DNA from 3 places in the Streptomyces sp. NPDC091272 genome. Region 3 is predicted to be linked to each of the others. Evidence: riboswitches for the same ligand, from Rfam matches in the RefSeq annotation. Region 3 holds a riboswitch; each other region holds the start of a gene.

Region 1 (9,873 bases), on a different contig from region 3:
GCGTTCCTGGTCGCGAGCCTGACCATCTCGACCTCCAGCGGGAGCCGCGCCTCGATGAGCTGACGGACCGTCGGGCGGCCCGCGCGGTACAGCGAGTCGTACTCCCTGGCCCGGCCCGAGCTCTGCTCCCGTACGAAAGAACCACGCCCCGGCGCGACTTCGATGAGGTGCTGCGCCTCCAGCCGCCGCAGTACCTCGCGTACGACATTGCGACTGGAGCCGAACTGCGCGGCCAGCTCCCGTTCGGAAGGCAGCTTCGCGCCGACCGCGATCCCGCCCGACCGGATCTCGTGCTCCAGCTGACGCGCGATCCGCTCCGTCAGCAGGCCGCGCTCAGCGGGTTCGGTGGGACGGTCCGACTGCGCGGAATCCGGCGAAGGAGAGGGAGCGGACGGCTGCATGGTCGCAGCGTACAGCCGTCACGAGGGCCGGAACCGGCCGAGGGGCAGGAGCTGTCGGGGGCAGGGAGTGCGGGTGCCCGGGACGGCCGGGCAGGGTGTTCGGGATGGCCGGGCAGGGTGTTCGGGATGGCCGGGCAGGGCGCTCGGGCTCGCCTGGCGAGGTGCTCGGCTCGCCGGGGCTGGGTGTGCGAGGACCGGCTTTGGCCGTCGGGGAGCACCGGTTGCGCCGATTGCCGTGAGTATGAACGTATTACTCCACTTGGCTCCGGAAAGACGAAATGTCCTCGTCGTCCTCTGCTGCGTGTGTTCTGTATGAGGCGTCACTGGATTCGTCTCAGAGGAGAGACTCGTGCTTCGTCGCATCGCAACTGCCCTGGCCGTGGCCACCGTTGCCGGTTTCATGGCAACCGGCACCGCCGTCGCCGCCGACAACGACAACGGCGTCTACGGCGAGGGCCGTCACGCGAGCCACCAGGCCTACAACCTGGGCGGCCCCTACGGAATCACCCACACCGGCACCAAGGTCGGCGGCTACCGCTACGCGGTCTCCTTCGACCACGCGGACAACGACGACTGACACTCCCAGCCAGGTGGCCAGGGAGTCCGCCCCACCGGACGACCGCCACCGGCCGGGGTGAGCACCACCCGGTAGAGCGACCTGAGGCCCCGCCGCCAGCGGGGCCTCTGTCGCGTCCGGCCGCGTCTCAGCGGGTCACTCGGCGGGCCTGGGCCGGGTCGGGCCTGCGCCTTCGGCCCACCGCGAGGGTGGCGAGGGCGGCCACCGCGAAGGAGAGCAGGGAGGCGCTCATCCACGGCTGGACGGTGAGGCCCACGGCGCCTTGCAGCCAGGCCCAGAAGTCGGACCAGCCGGCGATGTTCGTCGGCGCGATCAGCTGGTAGGCGGCGAATCCGAGTACCCACGGCACGAGCATGACCGCGCGGGTGGGGGCCTGTTCGGAGACGTCCCAGGCGCGGTGGCCGCCGAGCACGAAGAAGTCCACCACGAGGACGGCGAACATCGGGATGAAGACCGCGCCGATCAGGTAGAGGAAGCTGGCATAGCTGTCCATGTTCACCAGGAGCGCCAGAGCGGTGGCCACAGTGCCGCTGACCAGGCACAGGACGCGGCGGTCCGTCCGGGGCAGCAGGTTCTGGGCGGAGACGGCGGTGGAGTAGACGTTGGCGAAGGACTGGTCGACCTCGCGCAGCACCAGGACGCCGAAGCAGATCACGCCGACGCTGGTGGCGGTGAACGGGTCGAAGACCTTGTACGGGTCGGTGCTGTCGAACGCGATCACTGCGAGGGCTGCCACGCCGAGGACCGAGCCCGCGATGCCCGCGAGGGTCTGCCCGACCACCAGGCCGCCGAACGCCTCCTTCTCGCTGCGGGAGTGCCGTGAGTAGTCGGCGACCAGCGGCAGCCACGAGATCGACACGGCGATCACGCTGTCGGCGGCGAACCAGAAGTCCTTCCAGGAGCCGCCCTCCATCGGGATGCCGCGGCCGGCCAGGTCCCAGCCCAGGTACAGGATGGCCAGGACGACGGCGACGGTGACGTAGCGGCGGATGATGCGCAGGGCGCCCAGCGGACGCAGGGTGAGCGCTGTCGTCACCGCGCCCGCGACGAGTACGTACAGCCAGCCGGGGCCCGGCTCGCCGAAGGCCTGGCGGGCCAGGATCTTCAGACCGGTGGAGATGACCACGAGTTCGAAGACCGCCCAGCCGACCATCTGCAGCACGTTGAGGACGGTGGGCAGATAGGACGCCTTCGCGCCGAACAGGCCGCGCAGCAGGACCATGGAGGGCGCGCCGGTGCGGGCCCCGGTGACGGCGGCGAGACCGAGCGCGAGCGTACCGATCAGGGTGCCGACGACGGACGCGGTGACGGCGGCGGCGAACGACAGGGTCGGACTGCCCGTGCCCAGCGGGTCGAGGACGACCAGCATGCCGCTGAAGCCGAGCAGGCTGACGCCCAGGTTGGCCCAGAAGGCGCCCTGGTCCAGGCCGGTCAGGACCTTGGGCGTGGGCTGGCCGAGGGTGAGCGGCGCCTCGTTCGCGGGGGCCAGGCCCGGAGCGGCGGGTTCGGTGCCGGTCGTCACTTCGCGGGCTCCGAAACCTGGGCAGGGGCGGCGCCGAAGGGCCAGGACTCCATCCGCCAGGCGGCGTCCCAGAACATCCACTCCCAGGTGGAAGCGGTGGTGAACGCCGTACGCATCCGGGCCCGGGTGGCCGGGTCGGCCTGGTCCGCGAGGCGGCCCACGATCTGTCGGGCGCGTTCGGTCGAGGCTTCGAACTCCTCGTCCGCGTAGGTGCCGATCCAGTCGCCGTAGGGGTGGGCGGCGAGGTCGCCGGCCTGGCCGAGGAGGGTCCGGCCCACCTCGGCGTAGATCCAGAAGCAGGGCAGGACCGCGGCGGCCAGCTCGGGATAGCCCTGGGTGTGGGCCACGGAGAGCAGGTAGGAGGTGTATCCGGTGCAGGTGGGCGAGGGCGCCCAGGCATCGACGTCGACGACGTTGGTCTCGTGCAGGCTGCTCTCGACGACGACGGCGTCGTGCGCGGACTTGGCGAAGAACGCGATGTCGCGGGGCCGGTCCGCCTTCGCGGCGGCGCTGGCCAGCGCACGGGCGTAGTCGCGCAGGTAGAGGGCGTCCTGGGCCAGGTAGTAGACGAACTTCTCCCGGTCCAGGGTGCCGTCACCGAGGCCGGTGACGAACGGCAGCTTGTCGATGGCCGCACGTATCCCGGCCGTGTCCGTCCACAGGCCGTCGCAGAAGGTCGTGGTCATGGGGCTCAGCTCCAGTACTGGTGGAAGTGGTGGACGGGGCCGTTGCCGCGCCCGACACGCAGGGTGTCGGCCGCGCGCAGGGCCCCGGTCAGGTACTCCTTCGCGGCGCGGACGGTGGTGTGCCAGTCGTCGCGCTGCGGGCGGAGGGCGGCGATCGCGGCGGAGAGGGTGCAGCCGGTGCCATGGGTGTTCCGTGTGTTCACGCGCGGCGCGGACAGCTCGACGACGCCCGCGCCGTGGGCGGGGTCGACGAGGACGTCGACGGACTCGGTGTCGTGCGTGTGGTGGCCGCCCTTGAGGAGGACGCGGCTTGCGCCCGTGCCCAGGAGAGCGCGGGCCTGCTCGACGGCCTCGGCGCGGTTCCGCGCGGCGGCGGTGCCGAGGAGGTCGCCGGCCTCGGGCAGGTTGGGGGTGACGAGGTCGGCGAGCGGCAGGAGACGCTCGCGCAGCACCGCCACCGCGGCGGGCTCCAGGAGGCGGTGGCCGCTCGTCGAGACCATGACGGGATCGAGGACGACGTACCGGGGCCGGTGCCGCTCCAGGGCGTCCGCGACGGCCGCGGCGATGGCGGCGTCGGCGAGCATTCCGATCTTGACCGCGTCCACCTGGACGTCGGCGAACAGAGTGTCGATCTGCTCGGTGACGAACGCCGGGGGGACGGCATGGATGCCGGTGACGCCCCGGGTGTTCTGGGCGGTCAGGGCCGTCACCACTGCTGTCCCGTACGCGCCGTTGGCGGAGAACGCCTTCAGGTCGGCCTGGATCCCGGCGCCGCCGGAGGGGTCGCTCGCGGCGATGGTGAGGGCGATGGGCGGGGTGGTCACGAGGGTTCCTCCTGTCGCAGGGCGTGGACGAGTGAACGTGCCGCGGCCTCGGGGTCCGGCCGGCCGCAGACCGCGCTGACGACGGCGATCCCGGCTGCGCCGCCTGCCATGACCGAGGCGGCCTCGGCCACGCCGATCCCCCCGATGGCCACACAGGGCAGCGGGCTGTCCCGGACGATCCGGGCCAGGCCGGCCGGCCCGAGCGGTGCGTCCGCGTCGGGCTTGGTGGACTGCGGGAACACCGGACCGACGCCGAGGTGGTCGACGGCGTCCGGCACGTGGGCCAGCTGCTCGGGCCGGCTGACGGACAGACCCACGTACGCGTGTGGACCGAGCAGGCGCCGAGCGGTCTCGGGGGAGACGTCCCGCTGCCCGAGGTGGACGCCGTCCGCGCCGAGCCAGGCCGCCACGTCCAGCCGGTCGTTGATGATCAGGGGGACGCCGGTGCCGTCGAGTTCGGCCTGGATCGCCCGCCCGAGCGAGAACAGCGCGCGGGCGTCCGCGTCCGGGTCGCGCAGCTGGACGGCGGTGACGCCGCCCCTGACGGCGGCTGCCACGGTGCCGGCGACGCCACGGCTGCCGCAGAGACGGGTGTCGGTGACGAGGTACAGGGAGAGGTCGAGAGGAGGTCGCGGGGATTGCAGGGGTCGCAAAGGTCGCATGGGCAGGTCCTTGGAGGCCTCCGGCCGGCTGAGGGCACGGGAAGCGCATCGGGATGTACGGGCAGGAAGTACGGGCAGGGGAGGGCCCTAGCGCGCAGGAGCGGTTTCGGCGGGTGGCCTCCGGGCCGGCCGCCAGCACGGGAACCCCGCGGTACGCGCGCGCTCAGCGCAGGTTGACAGCCTCGACGAGCCGGTCCTGGCCGAGCGCGTACAGAGCGTCGATCAGGGCGACGGCGAACGTGCCCGGCCCCGCGGAGCGGCTCGCGGCGTCCTCGGCGGCCACGGTGAGCAGCGCGGTCGCGGCAGTCGCGGCCAGCAACGCGTCGTCCGTGACGGCGGTGCAGGCGGCAACCAACGCGCCGAGTGCGCAGCCCGTCCCCGTCACCAGCGGCAGCAGCGGGTGCCCGTTGGCCAGGCGCACCACGCGTGTCCCGTCGGTGAGGACGTCCTGCGGGCCGCTCACCGCCACCGTGCAGCCGTACCGTCCGGCAAGTGCGGTGGCCGCGGCCAGCGCCGCCTTGGGGGCGTCCGCGCTGTCCACGCCGCGTCCTCCCGGGCCGCCGTCCAGCGCCAGGATCTCGGAGGGATTGCCGCGGACGACCGCGGGGGGCGCGATGTCCAGCAGTTCGTGGGCGAGCCCGGTGCGCCAGGGCAGCGGACCGACCGCCACCGGGTCGAGCACCCACGGCCGCCCGGCCCCGGCCGCTGCTGCGACCGCGACGCGCATCGCCTCCGCCGTCACGGACGTCACCGTCCCCAGGTTGACCAGGACGCTCCCGGCCACCCGCGCCATGGCGCCGGCCTCCTCCGCGCTGTGCACCATCGCGGGGGCGGCGCCCACCGCGAGCAGCACGTTCGCGGTGAACTGCGACACCACGACATTGGTCAGACAGTGCACGAGGGGCCCGGAGCCCCGCAGCGAAGCGACCACGCCCGCCACGTCCTCGCGGGAAACGGCAGAGCCGTACCGGCCGGGTATGGAGGCAGTATCCATCGTCAGCACCCTTCCTACGCCGGCATTACCCGGTCCAGGTTCATGCGGTCGGCGGAAAGGGGAGCCAACAGCTCCCGTCCGCCCTCTCAGCCCGGCTGCTCCCGAGCTCCCGCGGTGGTCGCTACGCAATGTACCCCCTTAGGGAACGGCAGTTCGCACTCGGGCCCCGGCGGTCCGTCCCGCGGGCGCAGGTGGCTCAGACGTCGGCCACGCACCGGAAGCCGATGTTGCCGCTGCTGCTCTCCTCGGTGTTCGAGGTGCGGGCGGCCACCCGGTAGCGGTTGCAGTACGAGGCGTGGCACAGGTACGAGCCGCCGCGCATGGCCCGTCCGGCCCGGCCGGAGCCGAAGGGGTCGGCGGTCCACTCCCACACGTTGCCGACCGTGTTGTACAGCCCGAAACCGTTCGGACCGTACGCGTCGACGGGGACCGTTCCCACCTGCCCGTCCTCCTTCTCCGTGACCAGCGGGAACTCGCCGCGCCAGATGTTGCACCGCCAGGCGCCCTCGTGGTCGAGGTCGTCACCCCACGGGTAGCGGGCACCCGGCAGGCCGCCGCGGGCCGCGTACTCCCACTCCGGTTCGGCCGGCAGCCGCTTGCCCGCCCACACGGCGTACGCGCGGGCGTCGTCCCAGGAGACGTGCACCACCGGATGGTTGTCCTCGTACACGGATCCGGGCCCGTACGGTTCGCGCCAGGACGCGCCGCGGACCCCTCGCCACCAGGGGGTCGCGGCCGGGGCGGGGGAGGCGTGCACGACGGCGGGATCGAGGAGACCGGCGAAGACGTACGACCAGCCGGTGCGCTCCGCGGTGGTCCGGTGTTCCGTGGTATCGGCGAATAGCCGGAACGCGGCGTTGGTGACCGCGGTCGTGTCCACCCGCAGTGCGGACAACTCCACTTTCCTGACCGGTCCTTCGGCGTCCTGCGGATTGGCGTACCGGTCCTCGTTGCCCATCAGGAAGGCGCCGCCCGGGAGTTCGGCCATGCCCGCGTACCGGTCCGGGTCCGGGAGCGGGGTCGGGTCCAACTCCGTTGTGTACGCGGCTGGTCGGCCGGCCACCGGCCGCGCGGGAGCGCAGCACGGTGCGGGTTGGTCCGGCATGAAGTCCTCTTGGTGGAAGGGTGGGTGGCAGGGCCGGTGGGCGGGGCGGTGGACGGGGCGGTGGTCAGCGTGAACGCCGTGCACCAGTGTGCGGGTACGTCCGAGCCGCCAGGTGCGCCGTCACAAGCTTTTTATGTTGTGTACATGGTTATCCCGGCCCGTACTGCGCATGATCGGCGCACCTGGCCGCCGAGCGGAGCCGTCCGCGCCCCAAGGAGTCCCCATGTCCAGTCGTCGACACTTCCTCGCCGGGTCCGCAGCGGCCCTGGGCCTCGCCGCCGTGCCCGCCGCGCCCGCATCGGCGCGGTCCGCCGACTCCCGTGCGGGCGGCGGCCGGGCGGCCGTCCGCGCACCCAATCTCGTAGTGATCCTGGCCGACGACCTCGGCTACGGTGACCTCGGTGCGTACGGCCAGAAACTCATCACCACTCCCCGGATCGACCAACTCGCCTCCGAGGGGCTTCGGTTCAGCGACGCGTACTCCCTGGCGGCGGTCTGCGCGCCGTCCCGCTGCTCCCTGCTCACCGGACTGCACACCGGGCACGCCGCCGTGCGGGCCAATCCGGACGGGCCGCAGGGGCCGCTGCGTGACGGGGACACGACGTTCGCCGAGGTGCTGCGCAGCCGCGGCTACCGCACCGCGGTCATCGGCAAGTGGGGCTTCGGCCCCGAGCAGGGCGATCAGGCCAGTCATCCCAACGCGCGCGGCTTCGAGGAGTTCTACGGCTACATCGACCACGGCCACGCCCACCAGTACTACCCGCAGTACCTGTGGCACAACGGTGTCAAGGAGCCGATCCCCGCGAACGAGGGCAACGCCAAGGGCGCGTACGCCCCCGACCTCATCGAGCGGCACGCGCTGGAGTGGATCGACGCCCGTGCCGACGAGCCGTTCCTGCTGTTCCTCACGCCCAACGTCCCCCACTCCCCGAGCGACATCCCGGACAGCGGCGCGTACGCCTCCCGCCCGTGGACCCAGCAGAACAAGGGGCACGCGGCGCAGATCAGTTACTTCGACGCGACCGTCGGCAAGGTCGTCGACAGGCTCAGGGCCCGGGGCATCGCCGACGACACCATTCTGTTCGTCACGAGCGACAACGGGCCGCACGAGGAGGGCGGTGTCGACCCGGACCTGTTCGATGCGGGCGGGCCGCTGCGCGGCTACAAGCGCAACCTGTACGAGGGCGGCATCCGGGTCCCGCTGATCGCGTGGTCGCCCGGCCGGATCGGCAAGGGCACCACCGACCGGCCGACCCCGCTCACCGACGTGCTGCCCACCCTCGCGGACCTCGCGGGCGCCCCGGCCCCCGCCGACATCGACGGGCTGTCCGCCGCCCCGCTGCTCGCCGGCACCGCTGACGCCGCCCGGCACAACCACCTCTACTGGTACCGGGACGAGCGCGGCGTCACGAGCCGGGCCGACAAGCAGGACAAGGGCCGGGCCACCTGGCTCGCGGAGGCCGTACGCAAGGACAGGTGGAAGGCCGTGCGGTTCGCCCCGGTCCGCGACCACAACCTGCCCGACGGACAGTGGCAGGTGGAGCTCTACGACCTGTCGAGCGACCTCGGCGAACAGCGCGACGTCGCGGCGCAGAACCCCTCCGTCGTCACCGGCCTCGTGGCGCTGATGCGCTCCTCGTGGGCCGACTCCTATCCCCGCAAGCCGCACGGCCTGCGCGTCACCGTGCCGGAACAGGCCTCCCCGGCACAGGCGTTCACCGTCTCGGCGACCTTGGGCAACGCCTCGGCCAAACCGTGGACCGACGCCCTGCTCACGGTGCGGGCGCCCGCGGGCTGGGCGGTCAGGGCGATCACGGCGACCGGTACGGCCCGGCTGGCGCAGGGCGCGAAGCTGACCGCCTCCTGGCAGGTCACCGCACCGGCCGGGACCGCGCCCGGCACCACCTGGCCGGTGTCCTTCGAGGCCACGGCCGGTTCCGCCGGCGGGCCGCTGAGGTACACCGGGGCCGGACGGACCAGCACCCTACCCGCGGCGCCGACCGTCGACTCCTGGCTCAGCGACCTGGACCGGGTGTCCGCCGCGAACGGCTGGGGGCCCGTCGAGCGCGACCGTTCCAACGGCCGCAAGGAGCCGGGGGACGGCACTGCGATCGCGTTCGGCGGCACCACGTACGCCAAGGGCCTCGGCGTGCACGCGCCGTCCGAGGTGGTGTACCACCTGGGCGGCAACGCGAGCCGGTTCACCGCACTCGTCGGCATCGACGACTTCTCCACCCGGCAGGCCGCGACCGGGGCGACGAAGGCCTCGGTACGCGGCGACGGCAAGGTCCTGTTCAGTACGGGCAAACTGACGGGGGCGGGCGGTCCGGTGGCCGTGGACGTCGACGTACGGGGGGTGCGGCTGCTGCACCTGGTGGTGGAGGATGCGAACGGGAACTCGGCGTACGACCACACATCGTGGGCCGACGCACGGGTCACCGTCCGCTGAACCTGGCCGGTTACGGCCCCGCCACCCCCACCGCGACCGGGCCCGGCTCCGGCCCCACCACACCCCCGTGGCCGTCGGTCCGCTCAGCCGACGGTCACGGGGTGGCGGACCACCGCGTCGAACAGATAGCCCTGTGTGTTGTGGACCGTCACCGCAGGCTGCGTGTACCCGGCGGCGTCGGTCGCCCGCGCCAGCAACGTCGTGGGACCGGCCGTCCGCGGCAGCCACTCGGCGGCCCACCGCACCCAGTCGCCCCTGCGCGGCACGTCCAGCAGCCGGGCCCGGCGCCACCGCTCACCACCGTCGGTGCTGACCTCGACCAGGCGCACCGGCGCGCCGCCGGACCAGGAGCGGCCGGTCAGCCGGTACGGGCGCCGCAGCGCGAAGCGCGCACCGGCGGGGAGTTCGAAGACGCTCTTGAGCGCCTGCCGGGTGAGGGGTGCGCTGCCCCCGGCCGGGTAGGCCTCGCCGAACAGCCGGTACAGCCCGGTGTTCCAGGGGGAGGCCAGCGGTGTGTCGCTCACCTCGATGTCACCGACCCACTTCACCGATGCCACCCCCACCCAGGACGGCACGACGACGCGGACCGGGAAGCCGTGGTCGGGCGGCAGGGGCAGGCCGTTCATCTCGTACGCGAGGATGACGTCGTCCAG
Region 2 (9,873 bases), on a different contig from region 3:
GGCCACGTCCGCCGCGTGCCCCTCCTTGCCGCCGGGGGTCTCGATCACCAGCGGCACCCCCTCGGTCGCCGGGTGCGCGAACAGTTCACGGAACGGCTCCTCGCCGATGTGCCCCGCGCCGATGTTCTCGTGCCTGTCCTTGTGCGCCCCGGTGACGTCCTTGGAGTCGTTGGCGTGGACCAGCTTGAGGCGCCCCTCACCGACGGTGTCCACCAGCAGGTCGAGGGTCTGCTTCATACCGCCCGGTCCCGCCAGGTCGTGGCCCGCCGCGAAGATGTGGCACGTGTCGAGACAGACACCCAGCCTGGGATGCGAGTCCAGGGCCTCGAAGTACGGGCCGAAGTCCCAGGTCCGCGAGCAGAGCGAGAAGCCCTGTCCGGCGGTCGACTCCAGGAGGAGGTACGGGTCGTCCTCGTGGGTCAGCTCGTCGAGCAGCGGCAGCATGTGCTCCCGGACCTGTGCCAGGGCCTGCGCGCGGGGCCGCCCACCGGTCGCCGAGCCCGTGTGCACCACGACCCCCAGGGCGCCGATGTCGCGGGCCCTGCGCAGCGAGTGACGCAGTGAGTCCACCGACCTCTCGGCCGTCGCCGCGGTGTGCGAACCGAAGTTGATCAGGTACGGGGCGTGGACGTACGCCGGGATCCGCGCCTCGGCGCAGGCGGTGCGGAACTTCTCGTCCTGCGCGGGGTTGCCTGCCGGGGTCGCCCAGCCGCGCGGGTTGGCCACGAAGACCTGGACGGCCTCCGCGCCCATCTCACGGGCGTACGGCAGCCCGGTCGAGGCGAGTCCGCCCGCGACGGGGATGTGACCGCCGACCGGGTTGCGGGGCACGGGGACTGCGGCGGGGGGCTGGGTGGGAGTGTCTGCGGTGCTCATCACCGTCCAGGATGCCGCACCCCACCGACACCCCTGGCCGCAGGCCTCCGGCTAGAGGACCTTCGTCGTGATGGTGATCGTGCTGCCCTCCGGGGCCCGCTCGCCGCCGGCCACCGACTGCTTGTCGATCACCTTGCTGAAGGACAGGAACGGCCGCTCCACCTCGACCGCGAAGCCCGCCTCCTTCAGGGCGCGGGCCGCCTCGTCGCGGTCCTTGCCGACCACGTCGGGCACCTGGATCATCCGGGGCCCCTTGGAGACGGTGAGCGTGACGCGCTCGCCCTCGCCGAGGCGGGTTCCCTCGGCCGCCGACTGCCGTGCCACCTTGCCCGCCTCCACGGGGGAGTGGACCTGCCCCGGCGCGACGGTGACCTTCAGGCCGAGCCCTTCGAGCCTGCTCCTGGCGGCGTCGACGTCCTGCCCGGTCACGGACGGCACGTCCACCGGGGAGCCCTTGCTGACGACCATCGCCACCGCGGAGTCCGGCGCCCGGCCGCTCCCGGCCGCGGGGTCCGTACTGATCACGGCGCCCTGCGGGACGTCCTCGCTGAACGCCTTGGTGACGACGCCGGGCGCCAGCCCCGCGTCCTTCAGCTCGTCCCTGGCCTTCGCGAGCGGCACCCGGGCGAGGTCGGGGACCTTCACGATCTCGGGGCCGCGCGAGAGGACCAGGGTCACCGAGCCGTTGGTGCGGATCCGCTCGCCGGGCGCCGGGTCGCTGTTCAGTACGGCGCCGCGCGCGACGGTGTCGCTGAACTTTCGGTCCACGCCCTTCACGTCGAGACCGGCGGCTGCCAGCTTCGTGCGGGCGTCCTTCTCCGACTGGCTCAGCAGCGGCGGGACCTGGGTGAACTGTCCGGAGTTGATGTACCAGACCCCGGCGCCGAGTCCCAGCACCAACAGCACGGCCGTGACCAGCGCCAGCAGTCCGCGGCGCGAGGGCGACGGCCGCCGCCGGCGCGCAGGCACGGGCTCCTGCGGCAGCGGCGTCCGCAGCCTGCTGGTGTGCTGTTCGGTGGGCAGGGTGCGCGGGATCACGCTGGTCCGCTCCTCGGGACCGGCGCTCGGCGCCTCCTTCGCGCGCGGCGGCACCACGTCCAGCTGCGCGTCGTCGAGCACGGCCCGCGCGGCCCGCGTCAGCCCCAGCAGCTCCACCGCGTCGAACGGCCGGGCCTGCGGATCGCGTGCGGTGGCGCGCGCCACCAGCTCGTCGAGCTCGGGGGCCAGGCCGTCGGCCGTGGCGGACGGCGGCGGCACGTCCTCGTTGAGGTGGAGGTAGAGCACCTGGGCGGGGGTGGCGCCGGAGTGCGGCCTGGCGCCGGTGAGCATCTCGTACAGGACCACACCGCAGGCGTACACGTCGGCGCGGGTGTCGGCGGTGCCGTGCTCGATCTGCTCGGGGGCGAGGTAGGACACCGTGCCGAGGACGGACCCCGTCGTGCTGGTGACCGTGTCCACGGCGCGTACGAGACCGAAGTCGGCGACCTTCACCCGGCCGTCGTCCCCGATCAGGACGTTCTCCGGCTTCATGTCACGGTGCACGAACCCGGCGCGGTGCGCGGCGCCCAGGGCGGCAAGCACCGGCTCCAGGATGTCGAGCGCGGCCCGCGGCTGGAGGGCGCCGCGCTCGCGCAGCACGTCGCGCAGGGTGCAGCCGGCGACGTACTCCATCGCCAGGTAGACGTAGTTCCCGTCGGTGCCCTGGTCGAAGACGCCGACCACGTTGGGGTGCGCGAGCCGGGCGACGGACTTGGCCTCCCGGATGAACCGCTCGACGAAGGAGCCGTCGGCGGCCAGCGAGGGGTGCATCACCTTGAGCGCGAGCTCCCGGTCGAGCCGGGTGTCCACGGCCCGGTAGACCGTGGCCATCCCGCCGACGGCAATGCGTGCCTCGACGCGGTAGCGGCCGTCGAGCAGCTGCCCGACGAGGGGGTCCTGGAGGGTCGTGTCCACGAAGGGAGTCTACGAGCCGGTGGCGACGGGCCGGACGACGATCCCCACAGCCACCCGTACTGAAGCCGAGCTGTGACAGGGCGGGCAAGGGAGCGGCCCCCGGCGGACGCCGCGCCCTCGCCCGAGCCCCGGCCCCACTCCCGCTGACGCCCCGGCCCGCGCCCCCGGCCCCGCTCCCTCCGACGCAGCGCCCCCCCGCAGCCCCCGCCCCCCTCAGAACGCCGGCCGCTCCGGGTCCAGCCTGGCCCGCCCCTCCTCCGGGGACGACGCCCGCGCGAAGTACCGGCGCGGAATCCGCCCCGCCCGGTACGCGAGCCGCCCCGCCTCCACCCCGTGGCGCATCGCCTCCGCCATCAGCACCGGCTCCTGCGCCCGGGTCACCGCCGAGGCGAGCATCACACCCGCGCACCCCAGCTCCATCGCCAGCACCGCGTCCGACGCGGTCCCCGCCCCCGCGTCCAGGATCACCGGCACCCCGGCCCGCTCCACGATCAGCTCGAAGTTGTGCGGGTTGCGGATGCCGAGCCCGGAGCCGATCGGCGAGCCCAGCGGCATCACCGCCGCGCAGCCCACGTCCTCCAGCTTCCGCGCGAGCACCGGGTCGTCGTTCGTGTACGGGAGCACGGTGAAGCCGTCGTCGACCAGCAGCTCCGCCGCGTCCAGCAGCTCGACCGGATCGGGCAGCAGGGTCCGCTCGTCCGCGATGACCTCCAGCTTCACCCAGTCCGTGCCCAGCGCCTCCCGTGCGAGCCGCGCCGTGAGCACGGCCTCGCCCGCCGTGTAGCAGCCCGCCGTGTTGGGCAGCACCCGGATGCCCAGCCGCTCCAGCAGGGACAGCACGGAGCCCTGCACCGACGGGTCCAGCCTGCGCATCGCGACCGTCGTCAGCTCGGTGCCCGAGGCGACGAGCGAGCGCTCCAGCACGTCCAGGCTCGGCGCGCCGCCCGTCCCCATGATCAGCCGGGACGAGAAGCCGGCGCCGCCCAGTTCGAAGAGATCGTCCGCCATGTCCTTCAGCCTCCCTGGACCGCGGTCAGTACTTCCACGCGGTCGCCGTCACCGAGGGCGGTGGCCGCCCACCGGCCCCGCGGTACCACTGTCTCGTTGAGTGCGGCGGCCACGCCCGCGTGGGCGCGCGTGAGCGTCGCGACGAGGTCGCCGAGGGTCGTGCCGACGGAGACCTGGTGCCCCTCGCCGTTCATGGTCACGTGCACCGAGGTACTCATGCGGACAGCTCCTGTCGTTCCTGTCGTACGGGCGGGGGTACGGGCGCGAAGCGCCGCGGGGTGAACGGCCTCGCCGGGCCCGGGAGCTCGCCGGTGGTCAGCACGTCCGCCATGACGTCCCCGGTGACGGGCGTCAGCAGCACCCCGTTGCGGTGGTGCCCGGTGGCGAGCAGCAGGCCCGGCAGGGCGGTCGGCCCGAGCAGCGGGGCGTTGTCGGGGGAGCAGGGACGCAGCCCCGCCCTGGTCTCGGTGAGCGGCAGCTCGGTGATGCCCGGGACCAGCTCGTGGGCGTCGCGCAGCAGCTCGTAGACGCCGCCCGCGGTGACGGTGGTGTCCCAGCCCAGTTCCTCGGAGGTCGCGCCGAGTACCAGCTCACCGTTCTCACGCGGCACCAGATAGACCTCGCCGCCGCGCACCACGGCGCGCACCGTACGGCTCAGGAACGGCGCGTACGAGGGCGGCACCGTCAGCCGCAGCACCTGCCCCTTGACCGGGCGCACCGGTGGCAGCACCTCTGGCGGTACCCCGGCGAGCCGGCCGCTGAGCGACCCGGCCGCCAGCACCACCTGGTCGGCGACCAGCTCGCTCCCGTCGGCCAGCAGGGCGCCCGCCGCCCGGTCCCGTACGACGGACAGCCTCTCCGCTGCCGCACGGTGCACCACCACACCGGCGCGACCGCAGGCCGTCACGAGGGCCGCTGCCAGGCGTCTGGGGTCGACCTGGTGGTCGCCGTCCACCCGCAGCCCGCCGCGCACGCCGGGGGCGAGCATCGGCTCCAGGCGGCGGCACTCTCGTCCGGTCAGCCACTCCGACTCCAGCCCGGACTGCCGTTGCAGGGTGTGCAGTTCACGCAGGTGGGCCCGGTCGTCGGCGTCCAGGGCGACGGCGAGCGTGCCGCACGCGCGGTAGCCGGTGTCCTGCCCGGACACCTCCTGGAGCTCGGCCACGAAGTCCGGAAAGCGGCGCGCGGAGGCGAGGTTGAGAGCGAGCAGGGTCTGCTCGCCGTGGTGGAGCTCGGTGACGGCGGCGAGCATTCCGGCCGCCACCCCGGCCGCGCCGCGACCCGGTTCCGGGTCGGCGAGCGCGGTGCGCAGACCGCGCTGCGCGGCCCGCCAGGCGGTGACCAGACCGATGATCCCGCCCCCGATCACCAGGACGTCGTACGGCCGTTGTCCCGAGGGTTCAGAAGACTGCATGGGCGTCCAGCCCCTCCCTTCGCCGGCATGATCCGGATCAGGTTCGTACGGTCGGAGGCCGGTGGCGCCTCCCTCTCAGCCCGGTCCGCCGGGCTCCCGTGAGTGCTTGTACGGTGACCAGACTAATCCTTGGGTTCCACGTACTGTGAGGGAGCGCCCCCGTGCCCCGTTCGCTCGACGGACTTCTCCTCGCGCCGGTCGCCGACCAGGCCCCGGGGCAGGTCGGCACCGCCACCCGCTTTGCCTACCACGAGCAGGACGGCGTGATCTGGGCCGATTACGCGGGCGGTGACGTGGTGCGCGGGCATCTGGTCGGCACGCGCGCGGGGGACCGGCTCGACTTCAGGTACGTACAGCTGAAGCGGGACGGAACGACATCGTCCGGACACTGTCTGTCCGAGGTCACGCTCCTCGTGGACGGCCGCGTTCGGCTCCGGGAGAGCTGGGCATGGGACTCCCAGGACGGCAGTGGCACGAGCGTGGTCGAGGAGCTCGCGTCCTGACGGACCCGGACCCGTGCGAGGAGCCCTTCCTGACGGGGCGTCAGATACGTAAGGTGATCGGGTGAGCGAGCAGAAACGAATCGTCGTCGTCGGCGCGGGCATGGCCGGTGTGCAGACCGCGGTGGCCCTGCGGGAGCAGGGTTTCGAGGGCCGGATCACCTTGATCGGCGCCGAGCACCACCCGCCGTACGACCGGCCGCCGCTGTCCAAGGCGGTCCTGCTCGGCAAGACCGGGACGACGGCCTTCGAGGTCGACTTCGACGCGCTCGGGGTCGAGCTCCGGCTGGGGCTCCAGGTCACCGGGGTACGCCCGGCGGACCACGAGATCGACACCCCGGCCGGCCCTCTCGCGTACGACTCGCTGGTCCTGGCCACCGGGGCGGACCCGGTCACCCTGCCCGGCACCGTCGGTGTGCCGGGCGTCCATCTGCTGCGCACGCTCGACGACGCACTGCGGCTGCGCCCGGTGCTGGAGGCGCAGCAGGACGTGGTGGTGGTCGGCGCGGGCTGGATCGGTGCCGAGTTCACCACCGCCGCCAGGGAGGCCGGCTGCACGGTCACCGTGGTGGAGGCCGCCGACCGGCCGCTCGCCGGGACGATGCCCGCCGAGATCGCCGCCCCGATGTCCGCCTGGTACGCCGAAGGGGGAGCCGAGCTCCTCACCCACGCGCGCGTGGCGGCGGTCGAGCCGGGCGCGGTGCTCCTCGCCGACGGCCGCCGCATCCCGGCCGGCGCCGTCCTCGTCGGCGTCGGCGCCAGACCCGCGACGGCCTGGCTGGCGGGCTCCGGGATCGAGCTCGGCCCGGACGGCTCCGTCACGGCGGACGCGCACCTGCGCACCTCGGCCCCCGACGTGCACGCGGTGGGCGACTGCGCCTCCTTCCCCTCCGGGCGGTACGGCGCCCGGCTGCTCGTGCACCACTGGGACAACGCGCTGCAGGGCCCGCGCACCGTCGCCGCGAACATCCTGGGCGGCGCCACGCTGCCCTACGACCCCGTGCCGTACTTCTGGTCCGAGCAGTTCGGCCGCTTCGTGCAGTACGTCGGCCATCACGCGGACGCCGACGAGATGATCTGGCGCGGCGACCCCGGCGGCCTCTCCTGGTCGGTGTGCTGGCTGCGCGGCGGCGCCCTGGTGGCCCTGCTCGCGGTGGGCCGCCCGCGCGACCTGGCGCAGGGGCGCAAGCTGGTGGAGGCGGGGGCGGCGCTCGACCCGGAGCTGGCCGCCGATCCCTCCGTACCGCTGAAATCGGCCGTGCGGAAGCTGTAGGGGCCCCAGCGGGGCAGGGCGGATCCCCCGCCCGGACGGGCCCGGGTACCGGCTGTCGGTCCCAGGTGGCAGGCTTGTCCTGTGACCGAGATTGACGCAAAGATCGATTCCCTCGTCCCCGCCTGGCTCTACCTCCCCGACATCGCGGAGATGCTCGACCTGGAGGTGACGAAGGTGCGGCAGCTGGTGAAGGACGGCCAGCTCATCGCCGTGCGGCGGGGTGAGAACCGCGCGCTCCAGGTGCCTGCCGCCTTCCTCGACGGCGACAAGATCGTCAAGGGCCTGCCCGGCCTGCTGACGGTCCTCAAGGACGACGGCTTCTCCGACGAGGAGATGCTGGAGTGGCTGTTCACCGCCGACCCGACCCTGCCCGGCACCCCCGCCCAGGCCCTGAGCGAGAATCGCGGCACGGAGGTGAAGCGCCGCGCCCAGGCGCTCGCCCTCTGAACGAACGACGCCGCACCACCTCTCGGCGGTGTGCGGTCCGCCCCTCGGGGTGCGCCGCACACCCGCCGCCGCACCACCACGGGGACGGCCCCGCCGGGTGACGACGCGGGACGCCCCCCTGCCGCCGCAGCGCGGGGAGCGACCCAGCCGCCCCGCGGCGGCCGACCTCACCGACCGAGCGCGGGGAGCGCCCCGCCGACCGAGCGCGGGGGACGACCCCGCCGACCTACGACGGGGGACACCCCGTCGGCCCCGGGGGGAACCGCACCATGCCCACGCCCAGCGCGCAGCTCGCCGACGCCCGGCTCTACCTCTGCACGGACGCCCGGAAGGAACAGGGAGACCTCCCGGCCTTCCTCGACGCGGTGCTCTCCTCGGGGGTCGACATCGTCCAGCTCCGTGACAAGGGCATGGAGGCAGGCGAGGAGCTGGAGCACCTGGCCGTCCTCGCCGACGCCTGCCGCAAGCACGGCAAGCTGCTGGCCGTGAACGACCGCGCCGACGTGGCGCACGCCATCGGCGCCGACGTCCTCCACCTCGGCCAGGGCGACCTGCCGGTCCCTGCCGCCCGCGCCATCCTCGGCTCCCGCAGCGACGACGTCCTGATCGGCCGCTCCACGCACGCGGAGGCCGAGGTCGACGCCGCCGCGGCCGAGCCGGGCGTCGACTACTTCTGCGCCGGCCCCTGCTGGCCCACCCCCACCAAGCCGGGACGGTTCGCCCCCGGCCTCGGCCTGGTGCGGTACGCGGCCTCGCTGGGAACGGCCAGGCCGTGGTTCGCCATCGGCGGCATCGACGAGCAGAACCTCGACGAGGTGCTGGCCGCGGGCGCCCGCCGGGTCGTGGTGGTCCGGGCCCTCACCCAGGCAGCCGACCCGGCCGTGGCCGCGGCCGACCTGGCCAAACGGATCAGGTCATACGACCGATAGCGCCAGGCGGTTGCCGGTCAACTGTCCGAAGGGTGGACAAGAAACCGGCATAACGGAACTTTGGCGCCTGCTCGGTTGGGGCTGTGCCGTGCCCCTGGCTAACCTTTCGGCATGGCCCATGGCACAGCTTCCACCAGATCCGATCGCGCACTTACGGTGCGTGAGCTGCTGGAGACCGGAAAGACGTCGTTTTCCTTCGAATTCTCGGCACGCAGGACCGAGAAGGGTGAGCAGAACCTCTGGAACGCCCTGCGTCGCGTCGAGGCGGTGGGCCCGAGTTTCGTCTCCGTGACCTACGGCGCGGGCGGTTCCACCCGCGAAGGCACGGTCAAGGCCACCCAGAAGATCGCCTCCGACTCCACCCTGACGCCCGTCGCGCACCTCACCGCCGTCGACCACTCGATCGCCGAACTGCGCAACATGGTCGGGCAGTACGCCGACGCCGGCATCAGGAACATCCTCGCGGTGCGCGGCGACCCGCCCGGCGACCCGATGGGCGAATGGGTGCGGCACCCGGAAGGTGTGACGTACGCCTCCGAACTCGTGGCGCTCATCAAGGAGTCGGGTGATTTCTGCGTCGGTGTCGCCGCATTTCCCGAGATGCACCCACGCTCGGACAGCTGGGATTCCGACATCCGCCACTTCGTGGAGAAGTGCCGGGCCGGTGCCGATTACGCCATCACCCAGATGTTCTTCGACCCGGAGAGTTATCTGCGGATGCGCGACCGCGTCCAGGCGGCCGGCTGCGACACCCCGATCATCCCCGAGGTGATGCCCGTCACCCTGGTCAAGCAGCTGGACAGGCTTCCGCAGCTCAGCAACGCGCATTTCCCGGACGCCGTGAAAGAGCGCATCCTCGCGGTCAAGGACGATCCGGCCGCTGTACGCTCCATTGGCATCGAGTTCGCCACCGAGTTCTGCGCGAAGCTGCTTGCCGAAGGTGTACCGGGAATGCACTTCATCACGCTGAACAACTCGACGGCGACACTTGAGATCTACGAGAATCTCGGACTGCACGACACGCACGAGACGCACGGCCCGACGTCACCGTCGACGCGGCCGTAGTCGGCGCAGTCACCACAGCTGTACTCGCGCCGCCGAGTCCACCAGGGGATCCGCGGCAGCAGGAGAGGGGCGTACATGGGCTGGACGGTCCTCTACATCGCATTCGGCGTCGTCGCGCTGTGGCTGCTCGGCGAAGTGCTGTTGCAGTACAAGGCGCGGTTGCGCTGGCGGGTGCTCGCCTTCGCGGGCTTCGCCGTCGTCGTGGTCGGCGTGCTGCTGCCGTCCGTCCTGGTGATCGCGGCGGGCGCCGTCGCGTTCGCCGTCGGCCAGACGTACGTCACGCTCTCCTTCCGCCGCGGTTTCTCCACGGGCTGGGCGATCGGCGGCAGTCCGGGTGAGAGCAAGCGCCGCAGGGGCGGTGCGGACGAATCCGCCGCACAGCAGCCGACGTTGCAGGTCTCGGACCTG
Region 3 (9,873 bases):
CGCGAGACGGCCCATGCGCACGCGGTCGGCCAGTGCCTGCTCTCCCAACTGGACACCGAGGCGCGCCGCGACCACCTCGACCGGCACCCCGTCGAGGCCATCACCCCGTACACCGTTCGTGACAGTGCGTCCCTGCTGGAGAGGCTGGCGGCGGTCGAGCGGATGCAACCCGTGCTGGAGCGTCAGGAGTACGTCCTGGGGACGGCGTGCGCGGCGGTGCCGATCACGATCGGGCCGATGGCGGCGGTGATGGCGATTTCGGTACCCCTCGCGGAGGAGGCCCGGCTGGTGCCCGCGATCGAACGGTTGCGCGGGGAAATGGGTGAGGTGGTTCGTTCGCTCATGTTCTCTATCAGTATCTGAAAACTCACTCCTTGTGATCTGTTACTGGTTCAAGCACGATGGCGTCAAGAGGGACGGATGGGATCGTTCCGGCCACTTTCTTCTACGGCAGGGTTGGCGATGCGCGAGTCGGTTCAGGCAGAGGTCATGATGAGCTTCCTCGTCTCGGAGGAGCTCTCCTTTCGTATTCCGGTCGAGCTCATGTACCAGGCGAAGGATCCCTACGCGATCAAGCTGACCTTCCACCTGCCCGGTGATGCGCCTGTGACCTGGGCTTTTGGCCGCGAGCTGCTGGTTGACGGAATCAACGAATCCTGCGGCGAGGGAGATGTGCACATCTCCCCGACCGACCCCGACGAACTTGCCGATGTGCACATCAGGCTCCAGGTGGGCGCCGACCGCGCGCTTTTCAGAGCGAGCGCGGCGCCGCTGGTGGCGTTTCTCGACCGCACGGACAAGCTTGTGCCGCTCGGCCAGGAGCACACGCAGAGTGACTATGCCGGATGCCTGGAGGACGAGTTGGGCCGGATTCTGGCGGAGGAGAACGCGGGCTGAGGCCCGGCGGGTTTACCGCCCGCAGGACCGCTCGCAGGACCGCTCGCAGGACCGTTCGCTGGTCCCGGCCGTGGGTTGCGCCCGCAGGACCCGCCCGGATCGAAACGCCAGAGGCGGCCGGAGTCACCCGGCCGCCTCTTCTGTCATGTGCCCCTGGCGTGCGCGCACCCCCGGCGTACCGGCCGTGTCGGCGGTGTCGGCCGCGCCGGCCGGTGACAGCGGTCTCGGTCGCGCCGGTCGCGTCAGCCCTTGCGGCGCCGGCCGCGTCCGGTGCGTACCGGCATCGAGGGCGAGGCGGTGCCCGAGCGGTCGGCGGAGACGACCAGCGCGGCGAGCGCGGTGGTCACGGGGACCGAGGCGACCAGCCCGATCGAGCCGACGAGGGTGCGCACGATCTCCTGGGCGACGAGCTCGCTGTTGGCGACCGTCCCCACACTGCTCTGGGCGATCGAGAACAGCAGCAGCAGGGGCAGGGCGGCGCCCGCGTAGGCGAGGACGAGGGTGTTGACGACCGAGGCGATGTGGTCGCGGCCGATGCGGATGCCCGCCCGGTACAGGGCGCGCGGGCCCATCGTCGGATCCGCCTGGTGGAGTTCCCAGACGGCGGAGGTCTGGGTGACCGTCACGTCGTCGAGGACACCGAGGGAGCCGATGATGACGCCCGCGAGAAGCAGGCCGCTCATGTCGATGGAGGGGTACAGGGTGTGGATCAGGCCGGTGCTGTCGTCGATGTTTCCCGACAGGAAGGCCCAGCCGATGAAGAGGGAGCCCAACAGTCCGATCAGCAGCAGCGAGACGAGGGTGCCGAGGACGGCGACGGAGGTACGGGCGTTCAGCCCGTGGCAGGCGTAGAGCGCGATCAGCATGATGGCGCTGGCACCGACCACCGCCACGACCAGCGGGTTCGAGCCCTGGAGGATGGCGGGCAGGATGAACAGGGTCAGGATCGTGAACGACGCGACGAGCGCGACCAGCGCCATCACGCCCTTCATCCGGCCGACGATCACCACCGCGACGGCGAAGATGCCTGCGAGCACGGTGAGCGGAAGCTTCCGGTCCACGTCGGTGACGGAGTACTGCAGTTCACGCGGCGCGTCCGGGGCGTACGCGACGACGACGCCCTGGCCCTGTTCCAACTGCCGGGGGGCGCCGGGCTGGACGATCTCGGTGAAGGTGCGGCCCTTGTCCGCGCCGCTGGTCACCTCGACCGTCGCCTTCTTGCAGTCGCCCTTGGCGCCGTCGCCGCCCGGTGGTGACAACGGGTCCGCCTGGCCCTGCGGTTGCTGCGGCTGTTCGGCGACGTTCGCGGCCTTGCAGTCGATGGCCTCGACCTGGACGACGCGGCCCTGCTCGGTCTGCCGGTCGAAGCCCACGCCGGTGCGCTCGTGGGTGGGTGCGCCACCGGGCCACAGGATCGCGAGGCCGACGAGGACGGCGGTGGCGAAGGGGATCAGTACCGCCGCGATGACCTTGCGCAGGTGTTTGGAGACGGGGGCCGCGGGCCCGTGGCTGTGGCTGTGGCCGTGCGAGGAGGCCGGCGGCGAAGGGGACGGCGGGGGCGGCTGTGTGGACGGCGGACCGGACGGCGGCTGTGGTGGGGTCACCCGGCGATCATCGCAAGAACGAGGGGGGCCCTCTGTTCAGCGCGCCCGGAATGGCGCTAGCGTGGGGGCACCTTTGCACACGCGGGAGCTCGGAGCACCGGGCTGAGAGGGCGCTGACCTCCGTACACGTACGGAAACGGCTGCGTCGACCGCTGAACCTGTTACCGGGTAATGCCGGCGTAGGGAGTAGGTCTCATGACCACGATGGATGCACGCACGCCTGCCTCCGGCCAGGAAGGGCGCAAGCCCGGCTGGCACAAGGGGTACGTCGACGGATCACGTCCGGACCTGCGGGTGCCGGTCCGTCAGGTGCACCTGACCAACGGGAAGGACGTGACGCTGTACGACACGTCCGGCCCGTACACCGACCCGACCGTCGAGACGGACGTACGCCGCGGCCTGGCCCCGCTGCGCGAGAACTGGATCGTCGGACGCGGGGACACCGAGGAGTACGCGGGGCGCCCGGTGCGTCCCGAGGACGACGGCATCAAGCACACCTCGCCACGCGGGGGCCTCAGGAACCTCGACGCGGTCTTCCCCGGCCGTCCGCGCCAGCCCCGCCGGGGCCGGAACGGGCAGGCGGTGACCCAGCTCGCCTACGCACGGCGCGGCGAGGTCACCCCGGAGATGGAGTACGTGGCCATCCGGGAGAACGTCTCGCCCGATGTCGTACGGGAGGAAATCGCCGCCGGACGCGCGGTGTTGCCCGCGAACGTGAACCACCCGGAGATCGAGCCGATGATCATCGGCAAGCGGTTCCTGGTGAAGGTCAACGCCAACATCGGCAACTCGGCCGTCACCTCCTCCATCGAGGAGGAGGTGGACAAGATGACCTGGGCCACCAAATGGGGCGCGGACACGGTCATGGACCTGTCCACCGGCCGCAACATCCACACCACCCGCGAGTGGATCCTGCGCAACGCGCCCGTCCCGATCGGCACCGTGCCGCTCTACCAGGCGCTGGAGAAGGTCGACGGCCGCGCCGAGGCCCTGACCTGGGAGGTCTACAAGGACACGGTCATCGAGCAGGCCGAACAAGGCGTGGACTACATGACCGTCCACGCGGGGGTGCGCCTCGCGCACGTACCGCTGACGGCGCGCCGCAAGACCGGCATCGTCTCGCGCGGTGGATCGATCATGGCCGCCTGGTGCCTGGCGCACCACCAGGAGTCCTTCCTCTACGAGCACTTCGAGGAGCTCTGCGAGATCCTCGCGGCGTACGACGTGACGTACTCGCTGGGCGACGGCCTGCGGCCGGGCTCCATCGCGGACGCCAACGACGAGGCTCAGTTCGCCGAGTTGCGGACGCTCGGGGAACTCAACACGATCGCCAAGCGTTTCCACGTACAGACCATGATCGAGGGCCCGGGACACGTCCCGATGCACAAGATCAAGGAGAACATCGACCTTCAGCAGGAGATCTGCGAGGAGGCGCCGTTCTACACGCTCGGCCCGCTGACGACCGATGTGGCCCCCGCCTACGACCACATCACCTCCGGCATCGGCGCCGCGATGATCGCCTGGTGGGGCACCGCGATGCTCTGCTACGTGACCCCCAAGGAGCACCTGGGGCTGCCCGACCGGGACGACGTGAAGACCGGAGTCATCACGTACAAGATCGCTGCGCACGCGGCGGACCTCGCCAAGGGCCACCCGGGTGCGCAGGAGTGGGACGACGCGCTGAGCGACGCGCGGTTCGAGTTCCGGTGGGAGGACCAGTTCAACCTGGCCCTCGACCCGGACACGGCACGGGAGTTCCACGACGAGACGCTCCCAGCCGAACCGGCGAAGACGGCGCACTTCTGCTCGATGTGCGGGCCGAAATTCTGCTCGATGAAGATTAGTAGAAGCATCACAGAACAGTTTGCCCCTGACCTGCTCTCTTCTGCCTCGGATGAGGAGATCGAGGCCGGGATGCTTGCGAAGTCCAAGGAGTTCGCAGCAAGCGGCAACCGCGTGTACCTGCCCCTGGCTGACTGATCGGTTGATTGGGGTGGAGGCTCCCGGCGAGTCTCCACCCACAGTCTGGTGCTACACAACCGCCCTGTGACCCGCGCCAGTTGTCATAGGGCGGTGTCACAATGTTCCGTATGGGTGAAGAATCGCGCTCTTCGGCCGACACAGTGGTGGCCCCGAACGGTCTGTCCGAACACGAACTCAATCTGGGCGAACGACTGCTAGGCGCGGGTGCCATCCTGCTCCATCAGCAGGGCGACGGTGAGACAGCTGCGATAGCTGCTGATGTGATCACGGTAGACGTGATGCTGTGGGATTCGGACTTCGGCCAGGAAAACTACAAGGCTTTGCTGGAGATTGAGCCGCATCTTCTTCCTCGCTTCACGGAGGAGATCCTGGAGCGGATGCGCTCCGCCATGCACAGTGTGCTCCGCAGGGAGAAGCGGGACGCGTCCGTGGGCTACATCGAAGCCGTCCCGGTGATCCCCCGGGTGAGCGCGAACTGGCGCGAGCAGCTGAAGGCGGTTGGTGGCCCGAAACCCACGAATCAGGCACGCCGGGTGCGGTTGGAACCGCAGCATCCTATTGAGGACGGCCTCCACTTCACCAACGAGTGGGAGCACCGTGTCTACAAGGTGCTCGCACACCGGCAAGCGGACCTCCCGGACAACGACACGATCGGCATCATGCCCCTAGGTGCCATGCGCGTCCGCGGGCACACGTATGAGCCTGACCTGCTGATTACGTATCGCGGCTGTGCCGGCGTCATTGAGATCGATGGCCCTTACCACAAGGGACGAGCCTCCGACGACAAGGGCAGGGAACGTCTGCTTCGGAATGCTGGCGTCAAGTACATCGATCGCCTCGATGTCTGTGACTCCACAGACAGACTTGAGGTCGAGAAGTTCGTGACTGACTTTCTTAGGCATCTCGGCGGCTAGGACGGCTGCCCGTATCCGAAGGTGCTTGAGCCACATGCTGTGAGCGCTCGTGCTCGATGAAGATCAGTAGAAGCATCACAGAGCAGTTCGCCCCGGATCTCGCTGTGACCAGCGACGATGAGGTTCAAGCCGGGATGCTCGCCAAGTCTAAGGAGTTCGCAGAGTCGGGGCACCGGGTGTACCTGCCAATTGCGGACTGATCCTCTGACGTCAGAGCGGCCCCCCGCATCTCACGCTGTGCGGGGGGCCGCTGCTGTTCCGGAGCGGCAGCTACTGGGCCGCCCCCCTGGTCAGTTCGGTTACGAAAGTTGTCCACGCTTCGGCTCGCACGATGAATGCGGGCCCGTCGGGGACCTTGGAGTCTCGTACGGCCATCATCATGCCGTCGTCCAGTTGTGCGCCCTCCACACAATTGCCACCCTGGTCATTGCTGTAACTGGACTTGTGCCAGTCCATGCCTCGAACGGCCTCAGCGCAGAGGCGTGCACCCTCGACGCAGTCGCCACCCTGGTCATTGCTGTAACTGGATTTGAACCAGTCCGCGCCGCTGAGCGCACCTGCGTTGATGATGGTCACTAGCTGTGCTCCTTGATTGCTGTCTTGATCATGCTCAGGGACTCTTGCGGCCCTGCGGCGAGCGCGCTGAGATCTGCGAACGCGTCTTCGTACCGCTCGATGGCGTCATCCTGGCGGATCACCCACGCGTCGGCGAGGTTCTCCAGATACACGAGCGGCTTGAGGGCCGCACGCTCCGGGAACTGGAGAACGGAGAACTTCCCGTTCATGCCGGAGTGCGCGCCTGCCTTGAATGGCACGACCTGAATTCTGACGTTGGGGCGCGCTTCGACCATGGCGATGATGTGCCCCAGTTGGTCACGCATCAACGCGGGTGATCCGACCGTCCGGCGTAGTACCGCCTCGTTGAGGATCGCCGTGTACTTCAGTGGCGGCGTCGTGCGGTGCAGTACCTCTTGCCTGGTCGTGCGGACGGTCACCAACTTGTCCACGTCGTCTGCCGAGAGACCTTCGTGTGCCCGCTCGTGAATCACGCGCACGTACGCCTCGGTCTGTAGCAGGCCGGGGACGAACTCGGCCTCGTACGTCTGGAGCACTGTCGCCGTGGACTCCAAGCCGAGGAACGCTTTGAAGCCGGGCCTGATGATGGGCCGGTACTCGGCTGACTGCCACCAGTCACGTTTGGTCTTGGTCACGGCGGCGTACCCCTGAAGCAAGGCCCTCGTCTCCGGGCTGGCTTCGTAGATCTCGCAGAGAGCCATCACTTCGGCGGGCTCCACCGCCGCGTTCTCGCCGGTCTCCAGCCTGGTGAGCTTCGACGGGCTCCAGATGAGCCGCCTGCACACCTGGGCCGCTTTGAGACCCGCAGCTATCCGCAGGGTGCGGAGTTCGCTGCCGAGTTGAAGACGGCAGAGCGCGGGCGTTGCCGCCTCCACGTCTGTGATCATCTGCTTTCCCCTCTGCGATGTGTTCAGTGTGTCGGCGAACGTTCCGGCCGTGCAAGGAACGTTCTGCGGATTTGCGGGACCTCACGCGCTCGGATGCGAACTCGCCGTGACAGCAAGGAACTTGACGACCAAATTTGGCTAGCAGAATTCTGTTTTCACCGTTCCAGAGTAGCCACCGGAGTGTCAGTCTCGTGTGTAGTCGCTCGGCTCCAGACGGTTGCTCCTCTGGAGCGGGCTGGCGAGTCCGGGAAAGCATTCGCGGGAGAGTGGAGACGGTGAAGTGAGCGAGCAACAGGCGTTGGGTGCCGCTGAACCTCGGCCCGCTCAAGGCGACTTCGCCATTGACGAGCGGCGGAACAAGGTGGGCATAGTCCAGCTCACCACCCACCGTTACGTCCAACTGCGCCCCCTCGACCTCGGGGTTTCCTGGGATGCCGATCCGGCGGTTGTGCGGCCGTTGACGGTGCTGGAGTACCTGAGTGCGCGTGTAGCGGTCGCGAATGGGGCCCGGTGGTTGGTGTGACGCGGACTGAGGCGGTGGCGGCGATCGGGTCGTTGGTGGAGCACTCGGAGGCAGGCGCTCGGGGTGTGTGTCTGGCTGCTGAGGAGTGGGAGAGCCCGGCGACTCGCCGCGTGTCGTTCACGGTGTTCGTTCGGCCGCTGGGTGGTGGCAAGGAGTGGACGGCTCCGCCCTCGAAGGTGCGCCTGGTGGTGGATGGCGAATGAGCAGACCCGACTTCTGGTGCGAGATCACGGTGAGCGCGGGGGTGCAGGACTTTCCCTTACGTGGCTACCTGGCGTCTTCGCCTCGCCTGGCGGTGCGCTGGCTGCGCGAACAGGCTTCACGCCTAGCGGACTTGGCGGACCCGGCCCCCTCTGCGCCATGGCTTCAGTGCGAGTGCGACGCGGTGGCCGGCACTCGTGCGGTGCTGCAACAGGTGTCGCCCGAGCTGCCGGACGGGCCGCAGGAGTTGCGGTCCTGGCGTCATGACTGGCGGGGTCAGGAATCACTGATGGGCTCCCTCGCCGATGGCGGGCTGGTCCGCTTCGTCTCCGATACCGGCAGTGCGGTCCTGGTGTTCTCCGCGCGCCCCCTGCGGACGTACTTCGCTGATGAGTGGCGGTTGCGCGAACTACTCGTTCCGGTCTGACCCGGCCCCTTGAACTTCCGTCCTGGCCGCGTGAGCCCTCAGGAAGACCCGGCACTCCTGCCGGGTGGGGCTCGTGGCTCCCCTTCCCGTGGCCGGGGCGGAACCATTTCCCGTCCGGCTGCCTGAGTGCGGTCGGCAGCCGGACGGGGTACCACGCGGGCCCGTGGGCCTGCTCGCAAGGTTCGCAACGTTCGTGACGAGAGCAAGGAGACTGCTATGGGATGGGGAACAGGCAAGGGTGGCGGTGGCGGCGACGGGAAGCACTCCGGGGCCAAGGACCCGGGGAAGGACAAGCCCAACCCGGATACGAAGAGTCCGAAGCCTGAGCCGAAGCACAAGGGGAAGTAGGCGCCACGGAATGACGATGATCGGAGCAGAGGAGCGGGCCGCGATGCGCGGCCTGCTCCGCTCGGTGAGTGAAGATCTCGGGGCCCCGGTGTCGCCGGGCTGGGAGTCCGCGTTCTGGGGGGTGCCCCGGCATGCCTTTCTCCCGGAGACGGTGTGGGTGGGTGATGACCTGGAGGAGTGTTCTCGTTCGTCGGCCCCGGCGGAGTGGCTGCGGTGGGCGTACGCGGATGCTCCGGTGGTGACGCAGGTGAACGACGGCCTGGAGGCGGAGGCGGGGGACCGGTGGGCGTCGTGTTCGGCGTCGGCGCCCTCGATCGTGTTCCGCATGCTCGACCTGCTGGATGTGCAGCCTGGTCATCGGGTGCTGGAGATCGGGACGGGGACGGGGTGGAACGCGGGTCTTCTTTCCCATCGTGTGGGCTCGGACCTGGTGTCTACGGTGGAAGTCGATCCGATGCTCTCCGGGCGGGCGGCACGGTCGTTGAAGGCTCTGGGCCTGGAGCCGGATGTGGTGTGCGGTGACGGGGCGTTTGGTGCTTGGTCGCGCCACCACTTCGATCGGGTGATGGCCACCTGTTCGGTGCGGTCGGTGCCTGCGGCCTGGGTGGATCAGGCGGTGCCCGGCGGGGTGATCCTGCTCCCGTGGGAGTCGCCGTGGTTCTGCTTCGGCCTGCTGCGGTTGATCGTGGACGGGCATGGGGTCGCGTCGGGGTCCTTCTTGCCGCACTCGGCGTTTATGCCGATGCGCCAACAACGCGTGAACCTGCGCATCTTCCGGGATGTGGTCCGCGATGAACACGTGCCGGCCGAATCACACACCGAGGTTGACCCCCGGTGGCTGGCGGGCGGGAACTGGTCGGCGATGTTCGCGCTGGGGCTGCTGCTGCCGAGGGTGTGGCACACCTGGCACGAGAACCCAGACGTGGACGGTGTGACACAACGCCTGTGGCTGGCCACTACGGACGCCACTTCGTGGGCGGCGGTGGACTGGGACGGAACGAGCCGGGACCGGTTCACGGTGTGGCAGCACGGGCCGGTGAACCTGTGGGACATGGCGGAAGCGGCTTATCTCTGGTGGAGCAACGCGGGCAAGCCGGGGCCGGAACGCTTCGGGATGACCGTGGACGCCGACGGCACTCACACCCCGTGGCTGGACTCCCCGGACCGCCCGGTGCCTCGTCTGTGACCTGGCGGGCGGGGCGGGGTGGGAAAAGCGGCCCGCGGATTTCTCCGCGCAGAGCAAGGCACCTCACCTCTGGCCCCGTACGCACTCGTCATCCAAGCTTGACCCGCTCGCGCACTGCCGGAAGCAGACCATGAACAGCTTCTGGACGTTGGACCGTGTCCGCACCTGTTTGCGCACGTTCCGCGACCTCGACCACACGCATCAACTCGGCCTCTTAGCCTTTCGGTTGGAAACCTGGTGGTGTCGGCACGTGTGGCAACGGGAGCTGTACCGGCTCCTTGACGCCTCCCTCCTGGTCCACGGCGGACGCTCGTGTCCCATTGAGCC

What was found. Region 3 has a riboswitch for thiamine pyrophosphate ahead of thiC (phosphomethylpyrimidine synthase ThiC). Riboswitches for the same ligand answer to the same signal wherever they lie in the genome.
Region 1: another riboswitch for thiamine pyrophosphate. It lies ahead of thiM (hydroxyethylthiazole kinase); the one in region 3 lies ahead of thiC (phosphomethylpyrimidine synthase ThiC).
Region 2: another riboswitch for thiamine pyrophosphate. It lies ahead of thiO (glycine oxidase ThiO); the one in region 3 lies ahead of thiC (phosphomethylpyrimidine synthase ThiC).

The regions. Positions count from the first base shown of each region.
Region 1 is NZ_JBIVVC010000016.1:154,749-164,621, forward strand. It holds gene ACIQM4_RS32225 (FadR/GntR family transcriptional regulator) at 1-401, opposite strand, end outside; gene ACIQM4_RS32230 (hypothetical protein) at 751-978, shown strand; gene ACIQM4_RS32235 (purine-cytosine permease family protein) at 1,106-2,500, opposite strand; gene tenA (thiaminase II) at 2,497-3,186, opposite strand; gene thiD (bifunctional hydroxymethylpyrimidine kinase/phosphomethylpyrimidine kinase) at 3,192-4,010, opposite strand; gene thiE (thiamine phosphate synthase) at 4,007-4,672, opposite strand; gene thiM (hydroxyethylthiazole kinase) at 4,836-5,666, opposite strand; TPP riboswitch at 5,660-5,789, opposite strand; gene ACIQM4_RS32260 (formylglycine-generating enzyme family protein) at 5,863-6,771, opposite strand; gene ACIQM4_RS32265 (sulfatase-like hydrolase/transferase) at 6,995-9,220, shown strand; gene ACIQM4_RS32270 (sulfite oxidase) at 9,304-9,873, opposite strand, start outside.
Region 2 is NZ_JBIVVC010000007.1:357,859-367,731, reverse strand. It holds gene ACIQM4_RS21830 (deoxyribonuclease IV) at 1-876, opposite strand, end outside; gene pknB (Stk1 family PASTA domain-containing Ser/Thr kinase) at 928-2,829, opposite strand; gene ACIQM4_RS21820 (thiazole synthase) at 3,043-3,837, opposite strand; gene thiS (sulfur carrier protein ThiS) at 3,843-4,055, opposite strand; gene thiO (glycine oxidase ThiO) at 4,052-5,251, opposite strand; TPP riboswitch at 5,249-5,361, opposite strand; gene ACIQM4_RS21805 (hypothetical protein) at 5,413-5,754, shown strand; gene ACIQM4_RS21800 (NAD(P)/FAD-dependent oxidoreductase) at 5,816-7,024, shown strand; gene ACIQM4_RS21795 (Rv2175c family DNA-binding protein) at 7,106-7,471, shown strand; gene thiE (thiamine phosphate synthase) at 7,741-8,400, shown strand; gene metF (methylenetetrahydrofolate reductase [NAD(P)H]) at 8,512-9,465, shown strand; gene ACIQM4_RS21780 (hypothetical protein) at 9,541-9,873, shown strand, end outside.
Region 3 is NZ_JBIVVC010000003.1:575,884-585,756, forward strand. It holds gene ACIQM4_RS11905 (IclR family transcriptional regulator) at 1-363, shown strand, start outside; gene ACIQM4_RS11910 (SsgA family sporulation/cell division regulator) at 463-897, shown strand; gene ACIQM4_RS11915 (YibE/F family protein) at 1,140-2,501, opposite strand; TPP riboswitch at 2,573-2,704, shown strand; gene thiC (phosphomethylpyrimidine synthase ThiC) at 2,697-4,481, shown strand; gene ACIQM4_RS11925 (hypothetical protein) at 4,592-5,398, shown strand; gene ACIQM4_RS11930 (DUF397 domain-containing protein) at 5,669-5,974, opposite strand; gene ACIQM4_RS11935 (helix-turn-helix domain-containing protein) at 5,974-6,861, opposite strand; gene ACIQM4_RS11940 (hypothetical protein) at 7,142-7,384, shown strand; gene ACIQM4_RS11945 (hypothetical protein) at 7,584-8,012, shown strand; gene ACIQM4_RS11950 (hypothetical protein) at 8,229-8,360, shown strand; gene ACIQM4_RS11955 (methyltransferase) at 8,371-9,546, shown strand.